DNA from 3 places in the Cupriavidus sp. H39 genome. Region 3 is predicted to be linked to each of the others. Evidence: predicted binding sites of a transcription regulator. Region 3 holds the regulator's gene; each other region holds the start of a gene.
What was found. The regulator HrcA, encoded in region 3, represses chaperone genes, less so after heat shock. The targets are predictions, from matches to a motif close to TTAGCACTCNNNNNNNNNGAGTGCTAA.

Region 1 (9,915 bases), 370 kb from region 3:
GCCGAAGTGGTGGCACTGTCCATCCGCGAACGCCAGGTCTGCTACGTGCTCAAGGCCAGGCGCCAGGTACGCGAAGCGCTGAGCTATATCGACAGCGGCGGCCTGGCCGACTGATCCTTGCTGCGTGGCCGGGCGCAGGTTGGCGCGGCCCGGTTCGACCGCGGTCCCGCCAGCGCGGGCGCCGCGCCAGGCTACTTCCGGACTTCCTTCAGTGCCCGCTCACGTGCGGCTTCCCTGTCCTCCATGAGCCGGTAGGCCGCGTAGTACTTGAAGATGTTGCGCACATAGGTGGTGGTCTCGATGCCGATCTTCTCCGCCACCACGATCTCGACATTGTTGAACCACTTGTCGGGGTCCAGCCCGCGCGCCGCAGCCTCCTTGCGCATCTTGGCGATATTGCCCGGCCCGGCGTTGTAGCTGGCGAAGGCGAACAGCGGCCGGTTCGATTCCGAGAAGTGCGCGTCGGGGAAGTACTTGGTCATCAGCCGGTCCATGTACTTGGCGCCGGCGTGGATGTTGGACTCGACCATCTTGATATTGCCCACATTCAGTTCCTTGCCGGTGGCGGGCATGATCTGCATGATGCCGACGGCACCCACGCGGCTGCGCGCCTGCTGGTTGAGCTGTGATTCCTGGAAGCCCTGTGCGGCCAGCATCAGCGGATCGAAGCCGTAGTCCTTGCCGTACTTCTCGAAGAACGCAACGGTCTGCTGGAAGCGCTTGTATTCGGCATCTTCAGTGTTGTTCTTGATCTGCTTGATCCGGCGCATGGATTGCTTGAGCAGGTATTCCGCCACGCCCTGCTTCTTGACATGGTTGAGATAGAAGTCATCGATTGCCTGCCGCAACTGCGGGCTGTTCTTGCGGAAGGCCCAGCCTACATAGCCGCCTTCGCGCACTGCCAGGTCCTGGCGCACCTTGATGTCGGGCAGGATCTGCGCCCACATTGCAGCCTTCCAGTCGTCGACCACGACGATAGGCAGCAAGCCCGCATTGACCATCTCCAGCACGTCTTCGTCTTCCAGGGCATCCGGCAGCAGCACCAGTTGCATCCGCGGCTTGCCGGCACGGTTCAGGCTGTCGTTCAGCGCGGTCAGGCTTTCGTAATAGCTGCTCGCGCGGCGCACGTGGACGGTCTTGCCCGCCAGGTCGTCCAGGCTCTTCAGGGCGGGGGATTTCGGGCCGGTCACGATTAGCTCGCGCACCGGCTTGCGGTCGCGCGGGGCTGCAAAGTCCACCAGTTTCAGCCGCGCCTCGGTCTCGGTGAGGTTGCCCGCGGCAATATCGCCCAGTCCCGCCGCCACGTCGGGCAGCAGGCGGTCGCGCGTGGTGGGGATGATGATCACCGTAAGCGGGCGCTTGCCCAGGCGATCCGAGTAAGTCTTGTTCAGGTACCGTTCGAAGTCCCGCACCAGCTCGGCAGTCAGCCCGCGCTCATGGCCTTTGTCGCTGAAGTAGAGCGTGCGGCTGAACGGCACCAGCACGCGAATGACACGGCGCTTGAGCATGGCATCGAAGTCGCCGGTGCGGGGCTGGTTGGCCAGGTCGAGGGCGCGGGCCTTGGGGGATGCCACGCCCTGCGCGGGCGGCGCCGCCGCGACGGTCGCGCGGGCGGATGCCGGTGCCGGCTTCTGCTGCGCCACCGCAAATGGACTGGCCAGGCTGAGTGCGCCCATCAGGCCGGAGAGCAACAGGCTTGCAAACCAATGATGTGGGCGGACAACGGGCATGGCGCGGATGGCAAGCCGGGCAGAGGAGCACGCAGCTGGCTCACATCGAGTCTAGGCGTGATCGGCGCGCTTGCAAGCCGCCAGCATGCGGATGGGGCTGGAGGGATGAACGCAGTGAGTGGGGAGGAAAGAACGAGGGCGGCGGGCCGAGCCCACCACCCTGCGAACCTCTGCTGTTATTGCTTCGGTGCAGCCATTTCCTGCTTGGCCGTTGCATCCGCTGCCTTGTTCTCGACCTTGCGTTCCTGCTTGGCAGCGCCGACTTCATCCTTGTACTCGCCCTTGGCGGCCTTCTTTTTCGCCTTGTATTCGGCAGCCGCCTTCTGGCGCGCCTCGCGGCGCTCAACCAGCGGATCCTTCGGCGGCTGGATCTGGGTCACGCCGGGCGCGACGCCCTGGCCGCCGGCGGGGCTGGCCGCGGTGGCCGGCATGGCGGGGGTGGCGGGGGTGGCCGGCATGCCTTGCGCGGCAGGGGTGGCCGGCGTGGCCGGGGTGGCGGGCGTGGCGGGGGTCTGTGCGATGGCCGCGGCACAGCTGAGGCCTGCCAGACCTGCCGCAATCACGCTGGCAATTCGGGTATGGCGAGCGGGTTGTTTCGGATCCATGGAATACCTCCAGGGTTAGGGTCGGAAGCGCCGGCCTAGCGGCTCGGCGCGACGTATGCCGCACATGCCTGCCTGGCAGGCCACGCGGCGACAAGGCCAGTCTAGGCAGCAGGCTGGCTTTGCGCTGTCAGGCATGCGCCGATGAGGGGCCGGAATTGTTCCTACAAGCCTCGGATCCGGCCTGCGCCTTTCAAGATTCTTTAATGCGCCGGCAAGAAGATTCACTTCTGCCGTTGCCGCACTTCCGCCACCATGGCTGCCACCAAAGCCCGGACTGGCAGCTGATGGCAGGCTTGTCATCGTGGCAATGCAGCGTGCGATGGCATAAGAACGGACGGGGTAGACGATGCGAGCCCAAGGCCTCCTGGTGTTCATGCTGCTGGCCGGCCTGGTGGCCGCGCCAGCGCCCGCCATGGCCCAGGCGGAGCCAGCGTTCCGCGTGGTCGGGTCCAATGTGCAGAAGCAGTCCAGCGCGGTGCTGACGCTGATGTCGTTCGCGGTCGTGCCGGACCTGGCTTCCAGCTCGCTTTCGATCAGCAATGCCAGCACCGACAACCCCGACCTGACCCTGTGGCAACTCGGCGGCGGCTTCACGCTGAGCCAGTCATTTCCGCTCTATCTGGAGGGGTCGATCGCCTATAACCGCTACGACCCCGCCTTTGTCGCCACCAACGGGCAGGAATCGCGCCGCTTGCCGGCCAAATGGAATACCTTCGCGGGCACGGTTGGCGTCGGCTGGGATTTCCCGCTGATCCCCAGCAAGGAACTGGTGTTCCGCCCGATCTTCAACGCTTCGCTCGGCCGCGTCGCCAGCGACCTGTCCATCGCCCAGTTCGCGGTCGAGCACAAGACCGAGCGCGACATCGCCTTCCTCGACGGCGGCGCGATGAATGCCTATGGGCTGGGTGGAGCGGTGATGCTCGACTGGGAAAGCCACCGCGACAACCGCGATATCGACGTGGAGCTGCGCTATACCAACATCTACCTGCGCAGCTTTGGCGGGTCGTCGGGGGTCGAGGCCTCGTCCGCCGCGCAAACCGCCAGCCTGTATGCGCGCTGGCGGGCCCCGACCGGGATGCGTGCCCTCGACCGGCCGGTGCGCTACGTGCTGGAACTGTCGCACTCGCATTACTTCGGCAACCAGGCCGGGGCGCTGGGATTCAACTACCTCACCACGCTAGGCACCGGCCTCGAGCTCGACACCAGTGCCCACGAAGTGTTCGTGACCCGCATCCGCGCGGTGGTGCGCTATGTCTTCGGCAATAACGTCTCCGGCGTGTCGTTTGGCCTTGCCGCGAGTTTTTAGCGTCTCCTGACTGCCCCGCAAGCTCCGGCTCGAACCGGGCTTTGCGAGAGAAAGAAAATCTGTCGGCTTCTCGTCGCCGCAGCAGGCAAGCTAAAAAAACAGGGCGGTAAAATTCCCACGAAAAGCCGCTACATCAGCATGGGCGCGACCGTGCTAACCTTTCGCATCCGTCAAGAAAAACTTTCCCGCCATGAAATCGCCGGTTTATCTCAATGCCCTGCGCGCCTTTGAAGCCAGTGCCCGGCATCAGAGCTTCTCGGCCGCCGCAGCGGAACTGAACGTGACGCCCGCAGCCATTGGCCAGCTTGTGCGCAGCCTGGAAGACTGGCTTGGCACCCCGCTGTTCCATCGGCAGGCCAGGGGCCGCGCACGCCTGGTCCTGACTGAAGTGGCGGAACGCGCGCTGCCCGACATTCGCGCGGGTTTTGACCGGCTTGCCGTCGGCCTGGACCGGCTGAAGGAAGGCTCTGCGAACGGCATCCTGACGGTGACCACCAGTCCGGCTTTCGCCGCCAAATGGCTGCTCCCGCGCATCGAACGCTTTCACGCCCGGTGGCCAGATACCGACGTGCGTCTGGACACCAATCTCAAGCCGCTGGATTTCGCCGCGCATGGCATCGATATCGGCGTTCGCTATGGCGCGGGGCAATGGCCGGACGTGAGCGCCGAGAAGCTGATGGACGAGCAGATCTATCCAGTCTGCTCGCCCGAATATGCCCGCGGCAAACGGATCAGAAAGCCGGCCGATCTCGCCAGCGTCACGCTGATTCATGACCTCTCGGTCCCAAGTCATGCCGGCTTTGCCTCATGGGATGCCTGGCTCAAGGCAGCAGGCATCGAGGGGGTCGGCGCCAAGCGCGGCATGAGGATCAATAATTCGGCGGCGGTCTTGCAGGCGGCGATCGATGGCCATGGGGTAGCGCTGGGCCGCAGCGTCATGGCGAGGGACGATCTTGCGTCGGGCCGGCTGGTTCGGCTTTTCCCAAGCATCGAATGCCTCTCCGCGCTGGCCTATTACGTCGTATATCGCCCGGAATGCGCAAGCCTGCCGAGACTGGTTGCGTTTCGCGATTGGCTGTTCGAGGAAACGGCGACCGCCGCGAAGTGACGGCCCGGGTTTGGCGGCCTGCGGCTGGTGATGCGCGCTCCGATCGTCGCCGTGGCGGGTCGGGCCGGAGCGCGCCGTGAACTACCTGGGCAGCTGTGCGTGGGCTTCCAGCACGCGCGCCGAGTAGGTCAGTGCAGCACCCGCGTTCAGCGCGACCGCGACGCCCAGGGCTTCCGAGATTTCGCCCAGCGTGGCGCCATGCTCCACGGCCTTTTTGGTGTGCACCGAAATGCAGCCGTCGCACCGGGTGGTCACCGCCACGGCCAGCGCAATCAGCTCATGCATTTTGGGATCGAGATGGCCGGTCTTGACCGCTGCGTTGTCGATCGTCTGCAAGCCGCGCATGACATCGGGGCTCTGTCGGGCGAAGTCGCCCACGCGTTCCAGAAGGGCGTCGCGATAGGCATTCCAATCTTGCATCATTGCTGTAGTTCCGGTTGAGTTGAATGGCGGACGCCAGAACGGCGTCCCGCCATGAAGGATCATGCAACCTGGTAGATCCGGACGTCTGGCGCGGCGTCGAGCAGCGGCTTGAGGCCGGCGACCACGTCGGCGGTAAACAGCTCGCTGCGCAGATAAGCTTCGGCGTTTTCCCTGGAGTCAAAGCCGTGCAGCACCTGCACGTCTTCTTCGCGCACCAGCAGTTGCTTGGACCTGGCGCCGGCGACGGTGGCGAGGAACGGGTCCTTGTACTTCTGGTAGATGCCAGCCGCAGCGCCGCGGTTGGCTTCGGCGATCTTGAGGGTGATCTGCAGATAGGTCACTTGTGTTTTCTCCTTGCCAGGTAAATGGGTCTCACGGGGGCGATGCAGGGCCAGCGCGTGGCACTTTGCCCATCGCGTATCAGTTCCGGCCAGCCATCACGCCGCCGTCCACATCCCAGATGGCGCCGGTGACCCAGCTCGCCTTGTCCGAAAGCAGGAACACGATGGCCTCGGCAACATCGCGCGGCGTGCCTACGCGACCGATCGGATGGAAGCTGTTGAAACCCTGCAGCGCGCTGTGTACCTCCGCCTTGGGGATAAAGCCCTCGTAGATCGGGGTCTGGACCACCGCGGGCGAGACCGCATTGACGCGGATACGCCTGGGCGCGAGTTCCATCGCCAGGTGTTGTGTCAGCGAATGCAGGCCGGCCTTGGCCATCGAGTACGCGGACGACGGCGTCGCGGCGATGGCCTGTTTCGCCCACATCGAGCCGATGTTGACGATCGCGCCGGGACGCTCGACGGCAACGAGGTTCGCTGCCACTTTCTGCGTCACGAAGAAGAACGCCTTGTTCAGCTTCATGTACTGGTCGTAATCCGCATCCTCATGCTCGAGGAAGGGTTTCGGGAAGAACACGCCCGCGGCGTTGACCAGCAAGTCGATGTCCTTATGGTCTTTGTCGATGGCCTCGCGCAGCGCTGCCAGCCCGGCGTCGCCCGACAGGTCGGCGGTCAACGCCCACACGTTGCCGAGGGCCGCCAGCTCCTTGCGGGCGTCTTCGGTTTTCTCCGGACGGTTGCCCACGATCACGGCACTACCACCCTGGGCCAGCACCATGCGCGCCGTTTCCAGGCCCATGCCGCTCGTGCCGCCTACGACCAGAAGCTTCCTACCTGCAAACTCGTTGCTCATCTCGCTTACTCCGTTCAAAGTCTGTAAGGACGCTTGTCACCGGAAGGAAATCTTCACGGTGGAGATGCCGGCTGGCTCTGGTTCAAGCGTCTGCAGAACACTGCATGTCGGGAATTTTTGGCGATTTCTTGCGACCGGGCAAACCAGATATTGTGTCCCTCCGAGATAGTTTTTCTTTGCGGAAGCGACCCGCCGCTGAGGGCCTGCGAAATAAGCGGTTTCATCACCCTGGCATTCCCTGCAGGGTGGTTGTGCGGTAAGTGCTCAGAACACCGATGGCGAGACCAAGCAAGGGCCGCTGCCGTTTTTCCGTGAATCCGGCGCCGCGGCCAGGGGTCCCGCATCTTCTAGGGGAAAACCCGCATTCGGCACCTGTCTTGAAATGCCACTACCCCGTCCCTATAATTAGCACTCGTCAGGGGTGAGTGCTAACAGCCTCTGCGACACCTGAACATTTCTGACGGCCGTCGCCTCGGTAGCCGGCCGATTTGTGATCAAAAACTCACTTTGTATCTAGGAGTCCGTATGAATCTGCGTCCTCTGCACGACCGCGTGATCGTGAAGCGTCTGGACAACGAAACCAAGACCGCGTCCGGTATCGTGATTCCCGACAACGCTGCCGAGAAGCCCGATCAAGGCGAAGTGCTGGCGATCGGCCCCGGCAAGAAGGATGACAAGGGCAACAACATCGCCCTGGACGTCAAGGTCGGCGATCGCGTGCTGTTCGGTAAGTATGCCGGCCAGGGCGTGAAGGTGGATGGCCAGGAACTGCTGGTCATGCGCGAAGAAGACATCATGGCCGTGGTCAACAAGTAATCCGTTACTTGTAGCCCCACCCGTACAGATTTCAGGAGATTCAGAACATGGCAGCAAAAGACGTAGTGTTCGGCGACGCCGCCCGTGCCAAGATGGTCGAAGGCGTGAACATCCTCGCCAACGCAGTCAAGGTGACCCTGGGCCCGAAGGGCCGCAACGTGGTGCTGGAGCGCAGCTTCGGCGGCCCGACCGTGACCAAGGACGGCGTGTCCGTGGCCAAGGAAATCGAGCTGAAGGACAAGCTGCAGAACATGGGCGCCCAGATGGTCAAGGAAGTGGCTTCCAAGACCAGCGACAACGCCGGTGACGGTACCACCACCGCAACCGTGCTGGCCCAGTCGATCGTGCGCGAAGGCATGAAGTTCGTCGCCGCCGGCATGAACCCGATGGACCTGAAGCGCGGCATCGACAAGGCTGTCACCGCCGCCGTGGAAGAGCTGAAGAAGGTCAGCAAGCCCACCACCACCAGCAAGGAAATCGCCCAGGTCGGCGCGATCTCGGCCAACAGCGACACCTCCATCGGTGAGCGCATTGCCGAAGCCATGGACAAGGTTGGCAAGGAAGGCGTGATCACCGTCGAAGACGGCAAGTCGCTGGCCGACGAGCTGGAAGTCGTGGAAGGCATGCAGTTCGACCGCGGCTACCTGTCGCCGTACTTCATCAACAACCCGGAAAAGCAGGTGGTCCAGCTGGACAGCCCGTTCGTGCTGCTGTTCGACAAGAAGATCAGCAACATCCGCGACCTGCTGCCGGTGCTGGAGCAAGTGGCCAAGGCCGGCCGCCCGCTGCTGATCATCGCTGAAGACGTCGAGGGCGAAGCCCTGGCGACCCTGGTGGTCAACAACATCCGTGGCATCCTGAAGACCGCCGCCGTCAAGGCTCCGGGCTTCGGCGACCGTCGCAAGGCCATGCTGGAAGACATCGCCATCCTGACCGGCGGCACCGTCATCGCTGAAGAAATCGGCCTGACGCTGGAAAAGGCCGGCCTGAACGACCTGGGCCAGGCCAAGCGCATCGAGATCGGCAAGGAAAACACCATCATCATCGACGGCGCCGGCGACGCATCGGCGATCGAAGGCCGCGTCAAGCAAATCCGCGCCCAGATCGAAGAAGCGACCTCGGACTACGACCGTGAAAAGCTGCAAGAACGCGTGGCCAAGCTGGCCGGCGGTGTTGCCGTGATCAAGGTTGGCGCTGCCACCGAAGTCGAAATGAAGGAAAAGAAGGCCCGCGTGGAAGACGCACTGCACGCCACCCGCGCTGCGGTGGAAGAAGGCATCGTCCCCGGCGGTGGTGTGGCCCTGCTGCGCGCCCGCGCTGCGATCTCGGCCCTGCAAGGCGACAACGCCGACCAGAACGCCGGTATCAAGATCGTGCTGCGCGCCATGGAAGAGCCGCTGCGCCAGATCGTGCTGAACGCCGGTGAAGAAGCGTCGGTCGTCGTTGCCAAGGTCATCGAAGGCAAGGGCAACTACGGCTACAACGCCGCTTCGGGCGAGTACGGCGACCTGGTCGAAATGGGCGTGCTGGACCCGACCAAGGTCACCCGCACCGCACTGCAGAACGCCGCTTCGGTGGCTTCGCTGATGCTGACCACCGACTGCGCCGTTGCCGAATCGCCGAAGGAAGAGTCGGCTCCGGCAATGCCGGGCGGCATGGGCGGCATGGGCGGCATGGAAGGCATGATGTAATTTGATGCCGACCGACTGCCGGCAGGGTGTCACAGCCCGGCCGGCAGGCTGTCAAGGCAAAAACCCCCGCGGGTGCGAGCCCGCGGGGGTTTTTGTTTGGAGAATTCTCTATGGCCGTTCAGAAATCCACCGTGGCCGACAGCAGCACCGTGCGCGGCGCTGCCAGCGAGAAGCCTCCCCATGAGGTCACGCCGGCCCAGTAATCGCGGTTGAATACGTTGAGCACGTTGGCGCGGAACGTGGTGGCCTTGCCACCGATCCTGGTGGTGTAACGGGCGCCCACATCAACACGGGTCCAGGCCGGCAGGCTGGCGGTGTTGGCCTGGTTCACGTACTGCCGGCCGGTGTAGAGCATGGCTCCGGTCAGAGTCAGGCCCGGCATCCAGGGCAGGTCCCACTCCGCGCCGAGGTTAGCCTGCAGGTCCGGCACGCCGATCGCAGTCTTGCCGACATTGGCGGCGGTGGGGGACTTGGTAATCTCGCCGTCGATCAGAGTGACGCCGCCAAGCAGCCGCACGCGCGTCAGCACTTCCCCGAACACATTGAGCTCAAGCCCGCGGTTGCGCTGCTCGCCATTGACGGAGAACACGTTGTTGTCGATCTGCCCCGTAGGCTTGGCGATCTGGAAGGCCGCCAGCGTGGTGGTGAAGCGGCCAAAGTCGAACTTGGTGCCGATCTCGTACTGGTCAGCCTTGTACGGCGCAAAGGCTTCGCCAGCGTTGCTGGCGGTGGGCGGCGCCAAGTCGCCGCGGCTCAGGCCCTGGATGTAATTGGCGTAGACCGACCAGCGCTGCGTCGGCTGCACCACCAGGCCCACCATCGGCGTGGTGGCGCTTTGGTCGTAGTACGTCGCCACGGCGCCGGTGGTCTGGTCGTAGTTGCGCGTCCTGACGCGCTGCTGGCGCAGGCCCAGCGTCAGCAGCACGCGTTCGTCGAGCAAGGACATGGTGTCCGACACCGCCACGCCGCTCAGGTCCGTGGCAGTCAGGCGCGGCACCGTCGATGGTGCCGGCAGGTTCTGCGCGGGCTGCGTCACCGGGTT
Region 2 (9,915 bases), 730 kb from region 3:
CTGCAGCACGTGCTCGCCGTCGGCCAGCGCCGGCACCAGGCCGTCCGGGTTCACCGCGCGGAACTCGGGCTTGAGCTGCTGGCCGCCTTCCTTGAGCAGGTGCACCGGCACGTAGTCATAGGACAGGCCCTTAAGCTCCAGCGCGATACGCACGCGGTACGAGGCCGAACTACGGAAATAGCTGTAAAGCTTGAGCATCGGTTCAGACCACCTTGATGGTGAGATCGCCCACGCCGCCGACGTGGCACTGCATGACATCGCCCTTGACCACCGGGCCCACGCCCTCGGGCGTGCCGCTGAAGATCAGGTCCCCCGGCTGCAGCTCGAACAGCTTCGACAGGTACGACACCATCTCGGGCACCGACCAGATCAGGTCCGACAGGTCGCCGCGCTGCTTTTCCACGCCGTTGACCGACAGCGTGACCGCGCCCTTTTCCGGATGGCCGATGGCCGAGACCGGCACGATCGGGCCGATCGGCGCGGATTTGTCGAAGGCCTTGCCGGTCTCCCACGGGCGGCCGGTCTTCTTCGATTCGTTCTGCAGGTCGCGGCGCGTCATGTCCAGGCCCACGGCGTAGCCGAACACATGGCTGGCCGCCTGTTCGACCGGGATGTCGCGGCCGCCCTTGCCGATCGCCACCACCAGCTCCACTTCATAGTGGCAGTTGCTGGTGCCTGGCGGGTAAGGGAAGGCGCCTTCGGTGCCGTCGGCGACATAGCTGACCGCATCGGACGGCTTGCAGAAGAAGAACGGCGGCTCGCGGTCGGGGTCCGAGCCCATTTCCCGGGCGTGGGCGGCATAATTGCGGCCGACGCAATACACGCGCCGGACCGGGAAACTGGCGTCGCTGCCGCGCACAGGCACGCCAACGGGCGCGGGCGGGGCGAACACGAATTCGGTCATGCATCTCTCCAGATAGTTCTGATCGGTGCTGCGACGCAGTCCGGTGCCGGGCGCAGCAGGGCAACAGGATACACCGCGGGCTGCCTCTGCGTACGGGCGCATACAATGAACTCAGGCACGCTCGCGGCGCCGCTGCACCGGACTGGCGCACCCTGTCTTGCGCTGCCCGGCGCGAATCTTGCATGGCGCACTGCAACAGAGCCAGCCATGACACGACGCCATCCGCCCCCAACGCCCACGACACCCGCCACGTCCGGCCCCGCCCGCGTGCTGCGTATCCTGCTCGTGCGCGACCCGCTCGACACCGACCCCCTGAATGTCGAGACCATCCGCAGCGGGCTGGTGAACGCGGGCTTTAGCGAGATCCAGATCGTCGATGCCGACCTGCGGCTGCCCGACGTGATCACCGCCACCCAGCCCGACATGCTGATCATCGCGTCGGAGTCTGCCGCGCGCGACACCATCGAGCATGTATGCGTCTCGACCCAGCATGCACCGCGCCCGATCGTGCTGTTCACCGACAACGACGACCGCCAGCGCATCAAGGCCGCACTGAGCGCGGGCATTACCGCCTATATCGTCGACGGCCTGCGCGCCGAGCGCGTCAAGACCGTGCTCGACGTGGCCTATGCGCGCTTCGAGCTCGACCAGCAGTTGCGCGCCGAGCTCGACGCCACCCGGCTGAAGCTGGCCGAGCGCAAGGTGGTGGAGCGTGCCAAGGGCCTGCTGATGCAGGCGCGCGGCCTCAGCGAGGAAGACGCCTACCAGCGCCTGCGCAGCATGGCGATGGAACGCGGACTGAAACTGGTTGACGCCGCCCAGCGCGTGATCGACGTGATGGGCTGAGCCGCCCGGGCGCGCAGCCGCGGTGCGTAGCCGCACGCGGCTGGTGCGCCGCGGGTTCGTAGCGCCACGCCGGGGCCCGCCCTGCCCGCCCGCTCCAAGCGAAATGCGGCGGCCATCTCCGCGTACGCACCGCTCCCGCCCATTTCGCCCCGTTCCGGCACAAGATGCCCGGAAATGTTGCACCGCACAGTGCTGGCATACGGCTTGCGTCATGCAGGCATCGGCCAACGGCGGCCGATCACCCAATCAGGCGGATACGACCAACGCGGGCCGTATCACGCCATGGACAACGGCGTCCCCACACCGCACCGGCTTCTGGCGAAGCCGGCCGCGCCGGGGACGCTTTTTTTCTTGGAGCCACGCAATGCCCTCTCGCCTCAGCCATGCCAGGCCGCTGCACGCAGCCGTCCACAACGCCGACGCTGCTGCCGCTGCCGACGCGGTACCGGCCAGCAGCGGCCGCCGCCGCGCGCTGGCGACCATCGCCGGTGCCAGCGTGATGACGCTGGTCGACCCGCTGGTGCGCGCAGGCGCCTGGGCGGCGGGCTCCGACGCACCGGAGAAGACCGACGTGCGCATCGGCTTTATCCCGCTGACTGACTGCGCCTCGGTAGTGATGGCGGCCGCGCTCGGGCTCGACAAGAAGTACGGCATCAAGATCACGCCGACCAAGGAAGCCTCGTGGGCAGGCGTGCGCGACAAGCTGGTCAATGGCGAGCTGGACGCGGCCCACGTGCTCTACGGCCTGGTCTATGGCGTGCAGCTCGGCATCGGCGGGCCGAAAAAAGACATGGCCGTGCTGATGAGCCTGAACCAGAACGGCCAGGCGATCACGCTGTCGGCCAAGCTGGCCGAGCAGGGCGTCAGGGACGGCGCCAGCCTGAAGGCGCTGATGACGAAGGAGAAGCGCGACTACACCTTCGCCCAGACCTTCCCCACCGGTACCCATGCGATGTGGCTGTACTACTGGCTCGCGGCCAACGGCATCGATCCGATGCGGGACGCCAAGGCCATCACGGTGCCGCCGCCGCAGATGGTGGCCAACATGCGCGTGGGCAATATGGATGGCTTCTGCGTCGGTGAGCCCTGGGGCGCGCGCGCGATTGCCGACAAGATCGGCTTTACCGCCGAAACCACGCAGGCGATCTGGAAAAACCATCCGGAAAAGACCCTGGGCACCACCGCGGAGTTCGTGCAGAAGTACCCGAACACGGCGCGTGCGATGGTGGCGGCGGTGCTGGAGGCGTCGAAGTTCATCGACGCCTCCGCCTCCAACCGCCGCAAGACCGCTGAAACCATCGCCGCCAAGTCCTACGTGAATACCGACATGGACATCATCCTGGACCGCATGCTGGGCCGCTACACCAATGGGCTGGGCAAGACCTGGGACGACCCCGACGCGATGAAGTTCTACCAGGACGGCAGCGCCAATTTCCCGTACCTGTCCGACGGCATGTGGTTCCTGACCCAGCACAAGCGCTGGGGCCTGCTCAAGGCCCACCCGGATTACCTGGCGGTGGCTAAGCAGGTCAACCGCATCGATGTCTACAAGCAGGCCGCCACCGCCGCACAGGTGCCGCTGCCCAGGAGCGAGATGCGCAGCGCCAAGCTGATCGACGGCGTGGTCTGGGACGGCAAGGACCCCAAGGCCTACGCCGACGGTTTCAAGATCAAGGCCCGCAGCCAGCCTTCCGATTGATTCGCAGTGCCCCTGACCAAAAGGAGCCAGACGTGAATGCCATTGTCCCTACTACGCCCAATGCCGCAAGCGCCGTCGCCGCCGACCCCGACACCAAGGAGCGGGCGCGTCGGCGCGAACACGAAATCGCCATGCAGGCGCGGCGCGCGCAACGCCGCGACGCCGTCGCCGCGCTGGTGCTGAAGGCCGTGCCGCCGCTGCTGGGCTTCGCCTTGTTTGTGCTGGCCTGGCACGGCATCGCCACCATGATCCCGGCCATCCCCACACCGGGCGCGACGTGGCACGCCGCGGTGCCGCTGTTTGCCGACCCGTTCTACCGCAACGGGCCCAATGACCAGGGCATCGGCTGGAACGTGCTGGCGTCGCTGGCGCGCGTGGCGGCGGGCTTCGGCCTGGCGGCGCTGGTCGGCATACCGGCCGGCTTCGTGATCGGGCGCTTTGCCTTCCTGAACGCCATGACCGCACCGGTGATCAGCCTGCTGCGGCCGGTCTCGCCGCTGGCCTGGCTGCCGATCGGGCTGCTGCTGTTCAAGGCGGCCAACCCCGCCGCAATCTGGGCGATCTTCATCTGCTCGATCTGGCCGATGGTGATCAACACCGCGGTGGGCGTCACGCGCGTGCCGCAGGACTACCTGAACGTGGCGCGCGTGCTCGACCTGTCGGAATGGAAAGTGTTTACGCGCGTGCTGTTTCCCGCGGTATTGCCCTACATGCTGACCGGCGTGCGGCTGTCGATCGGCACGGCCTGGCTGGTGATCGTCGCGGCCGAGATGCTGACTGGCGGCACCGGCATCGGCTTCTGGCTGTGGGACGAATGGAACAACCTGAAGGTGGAGCACATCGTGATCGCGATCTTCGTGATCGGCCTCATCGGCCTGCTGCTGGAGCATGCGCTGCTGGCGCTGGCCCGGCGCTTCAGCTACGGCACGCATTGATCGGTACGGGAGAGACGCCATGGACAAGTTCGTCAGCATTGAAAACGTCGGCCAGACCTTCAAGACCCGCAAGGGCCCGTTCGTCGCGCTGCGCGACATTCACCTGCAGGTCGCCGAGGGTGAGTTCATCACGCTGATCGGCCACTCCGGCTGCGGCAAGTCGACGCTGCTGAATCTGCTGGCGGGACTGGCCACGCCCACCACCGGCGCGCTGATCTGCGCCGGGCGTGAAATCGCCGGGCCCGGCCCGGAGCGCGCGGTGGTGTTTCAGAACCATTCGCTGCTGCCGTGGCTGACCTGCTTCGAGAACGTCTACCTGGGCGTGGAGCGTGTGTTTGCGGCCAGCGAGAACAAGGCGCAGCGCAAGGCGCGCACGCACGACACGCTGGCGCTGGTGGGACTGAGCCACGCCGAAGGCAAATATCCGCACGAGATCTCCGGCGGCATGAAGCAGCGCGTGGGCATTGCCCGCGCCCTGGCGATGGCGCCCAAGGTGCTGCTGATGGACGAGCCCTTCGGCGCGCTGGATGCGCTCACGCGGGCGCATCTGCAGGACGAGCTGCTCAAGATCGTGGCGCGCACGCGCAGCACGGTGGTAATGGTGACGCACGATGTCGACGAAGCCGTGCTGCTGGCCGACCGCATCGTGATGATGACCAACGGCCCGGCCGCCACCATCGGCGAGATCCTGAAGGTGGACCTGCCGCGCCCGCGCGACCGCGTGGCGCTGGCGCACGAACCGGCCTACCATCGCTGCCGCACCGCGGTGCTGGACTTCCTCTACCGCAAGCAGCGCAACCCGGCGCTGCCGCAAGCGGCGTAGCAGCACCGCCGGCGGCGATGGGCGAGGCCGCCGGGCTCCGCTATCATGAACCCAGCACACACTACCCCACGCCGCCATGACCACCACCGCCGCCCCATTTCCCGCCGCCCGCTATATCAAGGAGATCGGCCGCGGCGTCAACGGCGCGCGCGCCCTGCCGCGAGAGGACGCGCAGGCGCTGTTCGACGCCATGCTGGCCGGCCGCGTCTCTGACGTGGAGCTGGGCGCCATCCTGATGGCCTACCGCATCAAGGGCGAGGCGCCGCACGAGCTGGCCGGCATGCTGGAGGCCGCCCATGCGCATTGCCAGCCGCTGCCCGCGCCGCCGGACCGGCAGGTGGTGGTGATTCCGAGCTATAACGGGGCGCGCAAGCAGCCCAACCTGGTGCCGCTGCTGGCGCTGCTGCTGGCCCGCGAAGGCGTCCCCGTGCTGGTGCACGGCACGCGCGTGTTCGAAGGCCGCGTGACCAGCATGGCGCTGTTCGAACAACTGGGCGTGCCCTTGTGCGCCAGCACTGCCGAAGCCTCGGCACGGCTGCGCGACGGCGACGGCAATGGCCCGCTGGCGGTGCTGCCGGTCGACGTGCTGTCGCCCGGACTGTCGCGGCTGCTGGAGCGGCGCACCGTGATCGGCCTGCGCAATTCGTCGCATACGGTGGCCAAGATGCTGCAGCCGGTGGGCGAGCATTCGCCTGCCGAAGGCCTGCGGCTGTACAGCTACACGCACCCCGAATACCGCGAGACGCTGACCGACTACTTCTCGCACGAGCCCGCCAACGTGCTGCTGGCACGCGGCACCGAGGGCGAAGTGGTGGCCGATGCCCGGCGCACCAGCCGCATCGACTGGCTGCATGAAGGCCACCAGCAGACCTTGGTCGGCCAGGCCGGCGGCACCATCGGCGACGTGCCGGAGCTACCGCCGGGCAGCGACGCCGGCCTGACCGTGGCCTGGATCCGGCGCGTGCTGGACGGCGCGGTGCCGGTGCCGGCGCCCATCACCATCCAGGTCGAGGCGATCCGCGAATGCCTGCGCCAGGGCACTCGGGTGACCTGGGCCAGCCCGCTCTGAGCCGGCCCCGGGACTACGCTCAGGGCTTGCGCGGGGGCAGCGGAATACGCTCGGTCTCGCCCGGCACGTGCGGGAACTGGTCGTCCTCCCAGCGCTGGGCGGCAGCCTCGATCGCCACCTTGCTGCTGGCCACGAAATTCCAGTAGATAAAGCGGTGCCCGTCGGTCGGGTCGCCGCCCAGCAGCATCACGCGCGACGGCGCCGTGGCCGTCAGCGTTGCCGGCCGGCCCGGCGTGAGCACCACCATGTGCTCGGCCGGCAGCGGCTCGCCGTCGAGCGCGACCGCGCCGTCGACCGGATAGATGCCGCGCTCGGCATGGTTGGCGGGTATCTCCACGCTGGCGCCCGCGTCCAGCTCGATCGCCACGTACAGGGTGCGGCTGAAGACCTTGACCGGCGAAGTCTGGCCGAACGCATCGCCCGCAATCACCACCATGCGCAGCCCGGGCCGCTCAATGCGCGGCAGCGTGGCGGCGGGATGGTGGAAAAACGACGGCTCGGCGCCCTCATATTGCTGCGGCAGCGCCACCCAGGTCTGGATGCCATGCAGCCGCGCGCCGTCTTTGCGCACATGCTCGGGAGATCGCTCCGAGTGGACGATGCCGTGGCCCGCGGTCATCCAGTTGACGTCGCCAGGGCGGATCGCCTGGTCGCTGCCCAGGCTGTCGCGATGGATGATCTCGCCCTCGAACAGATAGGTGACCGTGGCCAGCCCGATATGAGGATGAGGGCGCACATCGGCGCCCTGACCGGCCGGCAGCTGGACCGGCCCCATATGGTCGAAGAAGATAAACGGCCCGACAGTCTGGGTAGCCGCGGCTGGCAGCAGCCGGCGCACGGTGAAATCGCCCAGGTCGCGCACATGCGGCTTGAGCAAGTGTTCGATAGCAGACATAACTCCTCCGATCCGATAAGAGAGGCTCGCAAGCATGCCATTGCGCCGCCCGCCGGTCGAGTGTAGACGGTGCTGCAACGGAGCATTGCAGCAGCGGACAGAACCCGTTTGCCCCCGCGCGCTCTAACTACAGTGCGCGATGGCACCGGTATCGTTGCCGTCTCTTGCCAAACCTTCTGCCTATCCGAACAGGGAGGTTAATATACGGGAACTATCGGGGCCATCGGAACTCCAATTAGCACTCACCCGGCCAGAGTGCTAAGATGTGTTGCAGTGCCGCCGATTCCCAAGGGGGCGCGGCGCACCGGCAACCCAACCGCCGGACGCGAAAGGAGCCATTGAGTGAACGCAGTCTTGTCTGCCGACCAAACCCTGAATAACCGTCTGCCGACGGTGCCCCGGAACACGGGCAGCTTTGCGCTGACCTTTCCGGCGACCGTGGGCAACCTCGACAGCTACATCCAGGCTGTCCACCGCATTCCGCTGCTGACCGCGGAGGAAGAGCAACGCCTCGCGCGCGAGTTGCGCGATCACGATTCCGTCGACGCCGCGCGCCGCCTGGTGATGTCGCACCTGCGGCTGGTGGTGTCGATCGCCCGCCAGTACCTGGGCTACGGGCTGCCGCACGCCGACCTGATCCAGGAAGGCAATATCGGCCTGATGAAGGCAGTGAAGCGCTTCGATCCGGACCAGGGCGTGCGGCTGGTGTCGTACGCGATGCACTGGATCAAGGCGGAAATCCATGAATACGTGCTGAAGAACTGGCGCATGGTCAAGGTGGCCACCACCAAGGCACAGCGCAAGCTGTTCTTCAACCTGCGCAGCCGCAAGCAGGGCGGCCACACGTTCACGCCGGAGCAGGTCGAGGCCGTGGCGCGCGAGCTGAACGTCAAGCCCGAAGAAGTGATGGAGATGGAAACCCGGCTGTCGGGCGGCGATCTGGCGCTGGAAGGCCAGGTCGACGATGGCGAAGAGGAATTCGCCCCCATCGCCTACCTGGCTGACAACCACAACGAGCCGACGCGCGTGATGGAAGCCAAGCGCCACGACCGCATGCAGGTCGACGGGCTGGAAGAAGCGCTGGGCAAGCTCGACGAGCGCAGCCGCCGCATCATCGAGGCGCGCTGGCTCAACGTCGAGGACGACGGCTCGGGCGGCGCCACGCTCCATGAGCTGGCCGACGAGTTCGGCGTGTCGGCCGAACGCATCCGCCAGATCGAGGCGGCGGCGATGAAAAAGATGAAGGGCGCGCTGCAGGCCTTTGCCTGATCGGTACCGCCAACCATGCAAAAGGCCGGTCCACTGGACCGGCCTTTTTTTTATTGTCCGCGCGCAGCGAGGTGCGGCGTTATGCCGCACCCTTCCGTCCCGCCTGCATCAGGACAACAGCTGTTTCAGGTCGTGCGCAATCGGTTCCGGGCCCTGGCCATGGCGGATGAACAGCCGCAGCTTGCCCTGCGCATCGAATACGTAGCTGCCGGCCGAGTGATCCACGGTGTAGTTGTTGGGCGAGCTCCCCGGCACCTTGGCGTAGAACACCTTGAAGTCCTTGGCCAGCTTCTGCAGCGCGGCCTCATCGGCCGGGCGCAGCCCGACGAAGCGGGGATCAAAGGCGGGCACGTACTGCGCCAGCAACGCCTGCGTATCGCGCTCCGGATCGACCGTGACGAACAGCACCTGCACGCGGTCCGCATCCGGCCCCAGCTTTTCCATCACGGCCTTCAGTTCAGCCATGGTGGTGGGGCAGACATCCGGGCAGTGGGTGTAGCCGAAGAACATCACCACCGCCTTGCCCTTGTAGTCGGCCAGGGTGCGCACCTTGCCGGTGTGGTCGGTCAGCGCGAAGTCCTTGCCAAAATCGGCGGCGCCGGTGATATCGACATTGCGGAACGACGCCTTCTGCTGCCCACAGGCGGCCACGGCCAGGGCGAGCGCGGCCAGCAGGGCAAAGCGGCGGAAGGCGGCGAACAGGCCGGAAGCGGGGCTGAGGCGTGGCATGCGGGGCACGGGTCGGGAATGGGAAGGAAACAGCATGCAGTATCGCCGATCATGCTGCTGTGCTCGCGCCGGCGCGGCAAGATGCCGCAGCCGGGGCGCGATGGCGCAGGTCAGACCTGCGGCACGAACTTGAAGTAGTGGTCGACCAGCAGCGCGGCGAACAGCAGCGACAGGTACAGGATCGAGAAGCGGAAGGTGCGCTGCGCCAACTCGTCCGAATAGTTGCGGTACAGCTTCCAGGCATAGGCCAGGAAGCCCGCGCCCAGCGCCAGCGCGGCCGCCAGGTAGATGTAGCCGCTCATGCCATAGACAAAAGGCAGCAGCGTCGCCGCGATCATGATCAGCGTGTACAGCAGGATATGCAGCAGCGTATAGCGCTCGCCGTGCGTGACCGGCAGCATCGGCAGGCCGGACTTGGCGTAGTCGGCGCGGCGGTACAGCGCCAGCGCCCAGAAATGCGGCGGGGTCCAGGTGAAGATGATCAGCACCAGGAACCAGGCCTCGGCCGGTACTTCGCCCGCCACCGCGGCCCAGCCCAGCGCCGGCGGCATTGCCCCGGACAGCCCGCCGATGACGATGTTCTGCGGCGTCGCCGGCTTGAGCAGGATGGTGTAGACCACCGCGTAGCCCAGGAAGGTGGCAAAGGTCAGCCACATGGTCAGATCGTTGGCGTAGACGTGCAGCAGCCACATGCCCGCGCCGCCCAGGATGGCGGAGAACACCAGCGTCTGGCGCGTGGTGATCTC
Region 3 (9,915 bases):
GGCCACGCGCGTGCCATGCCAGCTGTTGTTGGTCGGATCGGTAATGGGCGTGGTGCTGCCCGGGCAGGTGAAGCCGGCGGGCAGGTTGTCGCCGGTGTCGGTCGGATCGCCGTCGCGGCCGTCGCCGTCGTTGGAGACCGTGGCCGTGCTGATGAAGTCGAAGCCGGGCAGCAGCCGTCCCGCCAGGTCGGGGTGAGGCAGGATGCCGGTATCCACCACCGCCACCACCATGCCGTTGCTGCCGCGCGTGCGGTCCCACGCGCGCGGCAGGTTGACGCCGCCGACGACGGTGCCGGTGCCCTTCAGGTACGGCTGGTTGACCTGGAACTCGGGGTCGTCGGGCAGGGTGTCGTGCAGCCGCAGCCAGCGGTCGGGCACGGCATCGGCCACGCGCGGGTCCTGGCGCAGCCGCGCCGCCGCGGCTTCGGGGTCGGCGGCAAAGGCGTCGGGGACTTGCAGCAGTTGCAGGTTGCCGCCCATGGCCCGGCGTGCCGTGACGGCGATGCCGGTGCGTTCGCTGAGCTGCTTGAGGGCTTCGGCGGCAGCCGGCGATTTGGTGGCGCCGTTGCCATCGATTGCGGTGGTGCCGTCGCGCCAGCGCACGATGATGTGGCCGGTATAGGCCGGAGCAGACTGCGCACCGGCGGCGAGTGCCGCGCTGGTCGGGACCGCGCCGCAGGCAGCTGCGGCGGCCAGGGCGAGGGCCCGCCAGCGGCGGGCCGCGAAGTTGCGGCAGAACACGGGCAGCGCGGATTGCGGCATGGATTTCTCCTCCCTGGGGCGTAGCGCGCACTGGCGGGGCCGGCGCGTGGGCATCTTATGTAGCGAATACGATCCCGCCGGGTTGTGCAAGGGCGGCTTCGGGATCGCCTGCGTTCGTTAATGCGGCATTCCGTACAGATTCAGACCCGTCCTAACGCGCCGGCATATCACGGCTGGGGGGAATATTGCGGCTGGGCTTGAGCAGCCGGTCCGGTTCGGCGGTCTCGATGCGCGGCGTGGCGCGCAGCGTGTCGACGGCCTGGTAGAGGGTGGCATCCGCCGACGGCGAAATCGCCGTGACCAGCCAGACCCCGCCCGACATCGGCCGCTTGACCACATAGCGGATCGGGCCCTTGATCTCGGCCAGCAGCTTGCCGGCATCTTCGGACAGGTCTACCGCGGGCGGCTTGAAGCGGACCATGATGTCGCCGAGCGACCGGTCATCGCTGATGCTGCCCGGCGGCGGCGCCGAGGCCTTAGGCTGCGCCTGGCAGCCGGACAGCGCCAGCAGGGCGGCCGAGGCGGCGGTGGCAATGGCCAGCACGGCGCGCAGCGAGAGGCGGGGCCGGTGGCCGGCGGACGGCGCTGGGCGGGTCATGGGGAAACTCCTGTCAGTGTATGGAATGGGCGATGGCTCGCAAGCGGGCGCAATGGGTTGCAATCGGTCGCGCCGCTCAACCAACCGCGGCGCGGCGGCCGCGCTTGCCGTCCTTGCCCGCGCGCGCGGGCTGGCTGGTGCCGCTGTCGGCCATGCCCTGCGCCAGCATCTCTTGCGCATGTTGCAGCGTGGTGGCGGTGACGGTGGCGCCGCCCAGCATGCGCGCGGTCTCGACCACGCGCCCGGCCGGGTCCAGCACGCGAATGCGCGACCGCGTGACCGAAGCTTCGGCCTCGGCCGTGGTTTCCTTGCTGACCAGCAGGTGCGTGCCGGCCTGCGCCGCCACCTGCGGCAGATGGGTCACGCACAGCACCTGGCGCGCGCGGCCCAGTTCCTGCAGGCGCCGGCCCACCACCTCGGCCACCGCGCCGCCGATGCCGGTATCGACCTCGTCGAAGATTAGCGTGGGCGTGGGTGAGGCTTCGCTGGTGATCACCGAGATCGCCAGGCTGATGCGCGCCAATTCGCCGCCGGACGCCACCCGGGCCAGCGGCCGCGCGCTGACGCCGGCGTGGCCGGCCACCAGGAACTCGACCTGCTCGAGGCCGTAGCTCTGGCCTTCGTCGAGCGGATTGAGCGCCGCGACAAAGCTGCCGCCCGCCATCGACAAGCCCTGCATGGCTTCGGTAACCGCGCCGGACAGTGCCTGCGCGGCGATCGTGCGGGCCTGGCTGAGATGCTGCGCCAGCGTCAGGTAGGCGGCCTTGGCCGCGGCCTCGCGCGCCATCACCTTGTTGAGGTCCTGCGCGGCCTGCAGGTCGTCGAGCTGCTGGCGGCGCGCGACCAGTTCATCGGGCAACTGCTCGGGCGGCAGGCGGTACTTGCGCGCGGTGGCGTGCAGCGCCTGCATGCGCTCTTCCACCACCTGCAGCCGCTCGGGGTCGAGTTCGAGCCGGTCGACATAGCGCGTCAGCGAGTGCGCGGCTTCCTCGGCCTGCAGCTGCGCCGGCTCGAGCGCGGCCAGCACGTCGCGCAGGGCGGGATCGACATCGGCCAGCTGCTGCAGCCGGTGCACGATGCCGTTGAGCGCCGACAGCACCGAACCGTCGGCCTCGGACAGCGCGTCGAGCGCGGCGCGGCTGCCGTCGATCAGGCCGGCGGCGTGCGAGAGCCGGTTGTACTCCGACTGGATCTCGTCCCATTCGCCTGGCTGCGGGTTGAGCTTGTCCAGCTCGCCGACCTGCCATTCGAGGCGTTCGCGTTCCAGCTGCATCTCGCGCGACTGGTGCTCCACCGCTTCGCGCTGGCGCACGCAGGCACGCCAGGCGCGCCAGGCCTCGGCCACCGCTGCGGCCTGCTGCGTCAGGCCGGCGTGGGCATCGAACAGCAGCCGCTGCGCATCGGGACGCAGCAGTTGCTGGTGCGCATGCTGGCCATGGATGTCGACCAGCTGGTCGCCTACTTCGCGCAGTTGCGCCAGCGTAGCGGCCGCGCCATTGATAAAGGCCTTGCTGCGACCACCGGCATCGACGGTACGGCGCAGCAGCACGGTCGGCACGCCGCCATCGTCTTCGCTGTTGAGCTCGCGCTCGGCCAGCCACGCATCCAGCGCCGGATGGGTCGAGAAGGTGGCGCTGACGCTGGCGCGCGGCGCGCCTTCGCGGACCACGCCGGCATCCGCGCGTTCGCCCAGCACCAGCGCCAGGGCGTCGATGAGGATCGACTTGCCGGCGCCGGTCTCGCCGGTGAAGACGGTAAAGCCGGTGGTGAAATCCAGGTCGAGCGTGTCGACGATGACGAAATCACGGATGGACAGGCTGCGCAGCATCGTGGCGGGAAGGGTAGTCGGTCCGATGAAGTTCGGGCTCGGGCTGAGGGGCGGCTGGATGGCGCTCAGAGGCGGTTGTCTTCGGACGGGTATTCGTGCCAGTGCAGTTTCTTGCGCAGCGTGGCGTAGTAGTTGTAGCCCACCGGGTGCAGCAGGTTGATGGTCTTTTCAGAGCGCCGCACCACGATGCGGTCGCCCGGCAGCAGCGAGGTCAGCGACTGCATGTCGAAGTTGACGCTGGCATCGCGCGCGCTGGCCACCTCGATGGTGACCTCGGCGTCGTGCGGCAGCACGATCGGCCGGTTGGACAGCGCGTGCGGGGCGATCGGCACCAGCACTACACCCGACAGCGTAGGATGCAGGATCGGCCCGCCGGCCGACAGCGCATAGGCGGTCGAGCCCGTGGCGGTCGACACGATCAGGCCGTCGGAGCGCTGGTTGTACATGAAGTGGCCGTCCACGGAAACCGCCAGCTCGACCATGCCGGAGATGCCGGAGCGGTTCACCACCACATCGTTCAGCGCCAGCGCGGCGAAGATGTCCATGTCGTCGCGCACCACCCGCGACGCCAGCAGCAGCCGGGTCTCTGACTCGTAGCGGCCGTCCAGCATGTCGGGCAGCACCGTGTGCGCGTCTTCCAGGGCAATATCGGTCATGAAGCCGAGCCGCCCGTGGTTCACGCCAATCAGGGGCACGTCGTGCCCGGCGAGCTGGCGGGCAAGGCCCAGCAGCGTGCCGTCGCCGCCCAGCACCACGGCCACGTCGGCCTCGCGGCCGATCTCTTCGGCGGACAGGGCGGGGTAGGCGGTCAGCCCGGTGGCCAGTGCGGTCTCGCGCTCGAACACCACGTCCTGGCCGTTGCGCAGGATGTAGGAGGCGATCTCCTCCAGGGGCCCTTCGATGCCGGCGGTGGAGTACCGGCCCACCAGGGCGACGGTCTTGAATGGAGTGCGCACGGCGCTGGCTTTGGGTGGGGCGGACATGCCGGGATTAGACCATACCGCCGCGACGGTTGTCAGCAGGCGCCGGCGGCCCTTCCGCCCCGGGCGCCAGAAGGTCCAAAACTTGCGTAAAATCGGGGCATCATGGATGAACGCTCCAAAACGCTGCTCAAGACCCTGATCGAGCGCTACATTGCCGAAGGTCAGCCGGTCGGCTCCCGCACCCTGTCGAAGTACTCGGGGCTGGACCTGTCGCCGGCGACGATCCGCAATGTGATGTCCGATCTGGAGGAAATGGGATTTATCTCCAGCCCGCACACGTCGGCCGGCCGGATCCCGACGCCGCGCGGCTACCGGCTGTTCGTCGATTCGATGCTGACCGCCAAGCCGCTCGAGCGCAACGCCGACCTGGCCGAGCTGACCGGCCAGATCCAGGACCAGCTGGGTGGCCAGCAACTGGGGCCGCAGCGCATGATCACGGCGGCCGCGCGCACGCTGTCCAACCTGTCGCACTTTGCCGGCGTGGTGATGACGCCGCGCCGCGCGCAGGCGTTCCGGCAGATCGAATTCATGCGGCTGTCGGAGAAGCGCATCCTGCTGATCATCGTCAGCCCCGAGGGCGACGTGCAGAACCGCATCATCCAGACCGAACTGCCGTACACGCCGGCCCAGCTGATCGAGGCAGCCAATTTCTTCAACTCGCACTATGCCGGCATGAGCTTCGACACCGTGCGCAGCCACCTGCGGCTGGAGCTGCAGGACCTGCGCCGCGACATGTCGCAGCTGATGCAGGCCGCGGTCGAGGCCGGCAGCACCGCCGAGGACGAGGACGACGACCACGTCTACATCAGCGGCGAGCGCAAGCTGCTCGAAGTCGACGACCTGGCCTCGAGCATGGACAAGCTGCGGCGCCTGTTCGACGTGTTCGAGCACAAGACCAGCCTGCTGCAGTTGCTGGACGTGTCCAGCCATGCGCAAGGCGTGCAGATCTTTATCGGCGGCGAAAGCCGGCTGGTGCCGATCGAAGACATGGCGGTCATCACCGCGCCGTATGAGGTCGACGGGCAGATCGTCGGCACGCTGGGCGTGATCGGGCCCACCCGCATGGCCTATGAACGCGTGATCCCGATCGTCGACATCACCGCGCGGCTGCTCTCCAGCGCGCTGAGCCAGAACTAGTGGTCCGGCGCGCAGGTCTGGCCAGCGGCTCAATCCGCAGCGAGCATGGCCGGCGCCGGTGCGCCGCGCCCGCGCCATCCAGGCATCGTGCCTACCCGGAAGCCACATGACGTTTTCTCCCGAACCGGCCTACCAGCACGGCCAGGCGCCGCGCACGGCGATCGTGCTGGTCAACCTGGGCACCCCCGACGCCCCCACGCCCAAGGCGGTGGGGCGCTACCTGAAGGAATTCCTGTCCGACCCGCGCGTGGTGGAAATCCCGCGTGCGGCGTGGCTGCCGCTGCTGTACGGGGTGATCCTGCCGCTGCGTTCGCGCGCATCGGCGCTCAAGTACGAATCGATCTGGCTGCGCGAGGCCCATATGACGGGCTCGCCGCTGCTGGTCTACAGCGAGCGGCAGGCCCACGCGCTGCAGCGGCTGCTGCACCAGAACGGCCACGAAGTGACGGTGGCGTGCGCGATGCGCTACGGCAACCCCTCGATCCCATCGGTGATGGAAGCGTTGCGCCGCCAGGGCTGCGAGCAGGTTCTGGTGCTGCCGATGTATCCGCAGTACTCGGGCACCACCACGGCCACCGCCTTCGACGAAGTGTTCCGGGTGCTGGGCCAGTGGCGCAACCAGCCCGAGCTGCGCCTGGTCAAGCATTTCCATGACCATCCGGCGTATATCTCGGCGTTGCAGCAGCAGGTCAGCGCTTACTGGGGCCGGCACGGCATGCCGGATTTCAGCCAGGGCGACAAGCTGATCCTGTCGTTCCACGGCGTGCCCCGGCGCACGCTGGAGCTGGGCGATCCTTACCACTGCGAATGCCTGAAGACCGGGCGCTTGCTGGGCGAGGCGCTGGGCCTGCAACCCGGGCAATATCAGGTGACGTTCCAGTCCCGCTTCGGCAAAGCCGAATGGCTGCAGCCCTACACGGCGCCGACGCTGGCGGAGCTGGGAAAGGTCGGCGCGGGGCGGGTGGACGTATTCTGCCCGGGCTTCCCGGCGGACTGCATCGAAACGCTGGAAGAAATCGCCATGGAAGGCCAGACTGAATTCAAGGTCGCGGGTGGCAAGGAATTTCACTTCATTCCATGCATGAACGACGCCGCGCCGTGGGTCGCGGCCATGGCTGAGATCGCGCTGCAGCACCTGCAGGGGTGGCCGCTCGCCACGCCGCATCCGCATGAACTGGAGGCGCGGCGCACGCGTGCGCAGGCGCGGGGGGCGGCGGCATGAACGTGGATTTCGACGCGGATGCGCGCCAGCGCATCGACAAGTGGCTGTGGTGCGCGCGCTTCTTCAAGACGCGCTCGCTGGCGGCCGAAGCGGTGGAGCGCGGCAAGGTGCTGGTCAACGGCCAGCCGTGCAAGAACTCGCGCGAGGTGAAGCCCGGTGACAAGGTTGCGCTGGAAGCACACCAGCAGCGCTGGGAACTTGAAGTGAAAGGCATCGCCCCGGCGCGCGGGCCGGCGCCGGTGGCGCAGACGCTGTATCAGGAGAGGGCCGAGAGCCAGTCGCGCCGGGTCGCCGACGCGGAGCGCCGGCGCCTGCAGCCGGAGCCGTCGGCCCAGATCCAGGGGCGCCCGACCAAGCGCGACCGCCGCCGCATCGATGACTTCAAGGGCTGACATGGCAGCGCGGCGGCACCGTTTCCGGTGCCGCCGCGCTGCGGACAGCAAGGTGAGCGGGTCAGCCGGGCTTATTCCTGCGCGACGTCCGGGCTGACGAAGGGAACGATGTAGTGCTTGAACACCGCCTTGCCGCTGCCATACTCCGTATCGCGCGGGGTGAAGGCGCCGGACAGGCAGATAAAGACGGTCATGACCGCCAGCGCGGCCACGAAGCACAGCGTCACGACTGGAAGCTTATGCATGGCCAACCTTTCGGAAGCAGCACAATAATGAACCATCTCCTGCGCCCTCGACATTTTTGTCATTTTTCTTACTAAGAATCTTAGTGAGCGCGATGACGCAAAGCAATAAGGCGTCGATTGCATGGGGCTGCGCTTTGTAACCGTGTGTTTCGGCGTCGCGCCGGCGCCACTCTTGAAAAGCGGCGACCTGCCACCACCTGCATCGGACACACGCCGATTTACCACCCGCGGCCTGGCCCACGGCGGGCCGCGACACTGCATTGATACGGATCGACATGGAAGACCAGAAGCAGACGCCATCCAACCAGACTGCGACGCCTGCGGGCGATGAGGCGGCGAGCGCCGCTACCGCCAGCCCGGAGACCGGCGCGCCGGGAACTGCCGAAGTGGACGATGTGGCGGCCCGATTGGCCGCGCTGGAAGCCAAGGCGAGCGAGCACTACGACCTGTACATGCGCGCGGTCGCCGAAGGCGAGAACATCCGCCGCCGGGCGCAGGAAGATGTCGCCAAGGCGCACAAATTCGCCATCGAGAACTTCGCCGACAACCTGCTGCCGGTGATGGACAGCCTGCAGGCCGCGCTGGCCGACGGCTCCGGCGATATCGCCAAGCTGCGCGAAGGCGTGGAGCTGACCGCGCGCCAGCTGGCCACCGCCTTCGAGCGCGGCAAGATCGTCGAACTCAATCCGGTGGGCGAAAAGTTCGACCCGCACCGCCACCAGGCCATCTCGATGGTGCCGGCGGAGCAGGAGCCCAATACCGTGGTGAGCGTGCTCCAGCGCGGCTACACCATCGCCGACCGCGTGCTGCGGCCGGCGCTGGTCACGGTGGCGGCGCCGAAGTAAACGCCGCCGGTTCCAGGCGGGCGGGGCGCCGTGTCGTCCCGGCCTGGGGCCCGGTGCCTGCCGGCCCGGGCGTTCGTCATTGGGAGCGAACCATGAGCACCGAACCGCAAGCCGGCGCGCCGGACCCGTCCGCGGCCCCGCATCTCGACCAGCGCGCCTTTGACGCGTTTGGGATGCGCGAGGTCGACGACGCCACCATCGATGCCGCCATTGCCGCGGCCGGCGACGCCCTGGTGTGCGTGTTTTTCTGGGGCGTGGACTGCTTCAACTGCGAAATGGCCAAGCAGGCCATGCTCGCCAATCCCGAGCCCGTGCGCGCGCTGGAGCTGCACTGGCTGCACGCCAACGTCTATGCGCATCCGGCGCTGGGGCGGCGCTTCGGCCTGCACGGCATCCCCGTGTTCATGTTTTTCCAGAACGGCAAGAAGCTCGGCCGGGCCACCGGCTGGCACGGCCACGGGCAGTTTGCCGCGGCCGTGGCCAATGCACGGCTGAAGGCCAGCGGCAAGCCGCTGGCCGGCTAGCGCAATCCCGGCTTCAGCGCGACAGCGAGTAGCCGATGCGGAATTGCCACGGCAGCTTGTGGTTGTAGTCGAGCAGGCTCTCGCCGTAGCCGACGAAGTACCCCGCCATCAGGTAGCCGGCCGTGCCCGGGATCAGCCGCGCCATCGGATAGGTCAGCTGTGCGTCGACGCTGCCGTACCACTTGCGCGTGCCCTTGCGCAGCGTTGCCGAGAACTCCCATGAGTCCGGCCGCCCATAGGCGATGCCCAGGTCCATGAAGCCGCGGTAATGGGCGATGTCCGGGTTGTCGGCCTTTTCCACATAGGCATAGAGCTTGGGCGCGACGCGCCAGTGCCAGTCGTTCTGGTCGCCGAAATAGAAGGTCGGCTTGACGAAGACCGTATTGACGCTGCGCGACTCCGCGCCGCTGCGGCCGTTGGATTCGTGATCCAGGCCGGCGGCCAGCGACAGCCGGCTGATGACGTTGTTGCGCACCCCCGTGTCCGACAGATAGTAGAACAGGCTGGGCCGGTAGTTGGTGTCGCGGAACGGCGCCGATTCTTCGCTCCAGTCCCACAACGAGAACTGGGTATAGCTGAAGTAGAGGTTGTCGAACAGGCGCTTCGAAGCCGGGTCCTCGCCCTCGAAGATGCGGTACTTGAAGCTGAACTGGAACTTGGCGTTGGCGCCACCGTGCGCGCCGACGATGAAGTACATCGGGTCGTGGAACGAGAGCCGGGCGCTGTCGCGCAGGTCGGCCGGGGCGGGAGCCGCGGCCTCGGCCGTGGTGATCGGCGTCACCGGCACGGGAGCGCCTTCCACGCTTTCGGCAGCCGGTGCCTGGCTGGCGACCGGCGGCGCCGACGTGGCCGCCTCGCCCGGCTGCGGCAGCCGGTTCAGCGTGACCATCACCGGCGCGGCGTCGATGCCGGTGGCATCCAGGCGCACCTGCCCGCGCAGGACCGGGGGCAGGGCGACGGTGTAGCGGATGGCGCGATGCTCGCCACGGCGCAGGTTGACCACGGCCGGGCCCGAGACTTCGCGCCACAGCACCAGCCGCACCGGCGCCTGCATTTCGCCGGAGGCGGTCACTTCGAGCGTGTCGGGAATACGGTAGCGGCGGGTGGCGTTATCGGCCGACACCACCAGGGTCAGCGTCAGGGGCTGGTTGCCGTCGATCACGCGCGGCGGCTGCAGCAGCGCCACGCCGGCATGGCCGGCGAGCGGCCAGGCCAGCATCAGCGACAGGCAGAGCGGGGCGACGGCACGGCTGGCTGGCGCCAGACGCTGCCGCGGAAAAAGGGCAGTACGGGGCATGAAGAGGCGCGACGTTGCCAAGTGATGGCAACGCGACTAGGGAAAACTCGGAGCCCAAAGCCTACCACGCACGCCCGCAGGG

Region 1: groES (co-chaperone GroES) is a predicted target of HrcA. The motif match lies at 6,772-6,798, and genes of this name have one in related genera.
Region 2: rpoH (RNA polymerase sigma factor RpoH) is a predicted target of HrcA. The motif match lies at 7,407-7,433, and genes of this name have one in related genera.

Annotation. Positions count from the first base shown of each region.
Region 1 covers NZ_CP189848.1:1,001,226-1,011,140, forward strand. Annotated here, with positions in the region: gene ACOCMH_RS20080 (ArsR family transcriptional regulator) at 1-114, shown strand, start outside; gene ACOCMH_RS20085 (transglycosylase SLT domain-containing protein) at 192-1,730, opposite strand; gene ACOCMH_RS20090 (hypothetical protein) at 1,907-2,335, opposite strand; gene ACOCMH_RS20095 (hypothetical protein) at 2,682-3,641, shown strand; gene gcvA (transcriptional regulator GcvA) at 3,832-4,749, shown strand; gene ACOCMH_RS20105 (carboxymuconolactone decarboxylase family protein) at 4,831-5,172, opposite strand; gene ACOCMH_RS20110 (hypothetical protein) at 5,232-5,513, opposite strand; gene ACOCMH_RS20115 (SDR family NAD(P)-dependent oxidoreductase) at 5,593-6,366, opposite strand; gene groES (co-chaperone GroES) at 6,892-7,182, shown strand; gene groL (chaperonin GroEL) at 7,230-8,873, shown strand; gene ACOCMH_RS20130 (TonB-dependent receptor) at 8,992-9,915, opposite strand, start outside.
Region 2 covers NZ_CP189848.1:643,380-653,294, reverse strand. Annotated here, with positions in the region: gene maiA (maleylacetoacetate isomerase) at 1-198, opposite strand, end outside; gene ACOCMH_RS18475 (fumarylacetoacetate hydrolase family protein) at 203-904, opposite strand; gene ACOCMH_RS18470 (ANTAR domain-containing response regulator) at 1,112-1,750, shown strand; gene ACOCMH_RS18465 (CmpA/NrtA family ABC transporter substrate-binding protein) at 2,115-3,449, shown strand; gene ntrB (nitrate ABC transporter permease) at 3,482-4,384, shown strand; gene ACOCMH_RS18455 (ABC transporter ATP-binding protein) at 4,404-5,207, shown strand; gene ybiB (DNA-binding protein YbiB) at 5,284-6,276, shown strand; gene ACOCMH_RS18445 (pirin family protein) at 6,296-7,171, opposite strand; gene rpoH (RNA polymerase sigma factor RpoH) at 7,514-8,440, shown strand; gene ACOCMH_RS18435 (SCO family protein) at 8,549-9,169, opposite strand; gene cyoE (heme o synthase) at 9,280-9,915, opposite strand, start outside.
Region 3 covers NZ_CP189848.1:1,371,039-1,380,953, forward strand. Annotated here, with positions in the region: gene mprA (MprA protease, GlyGly-CTERM protein-sorting domain-containing form) at 1-762, opposite strand, end outside; gene ACOCMH_RS21795 (hypothetical protein) at 914-1,360, opposite strand; gene recN (DNA repair protein RecN) at 1,437-3,188, opposite strand; gene ACOCMH_RS21805 (NAD kinase) at 3,254-4,171, opposite strand; gene hrcA (heat-inducible transcriptional repressor HrcA) at 4,274-5,308, shown strand; gene hemH (ferrochelatase) at 5,415-6,530, shown strand; gene ACOCMH_RS21820 (RNA-binding S4 domain-containing protein) at 6,527-6,922, shown strand; gene ACOCMH_RS21825 (hypothetical protein) at 6,994-7,167, opposite strand; gene grpE (nucleotide exchange factor GrpE) at 7,443-8,012, shown strand; gene ACOCMH_RS21835 (thioredoxin family protein) at 8,105-8,536, shown strand; gene ACOCMH_RS21840 (phospholipase A) at 8,550-9,833, opposite strand.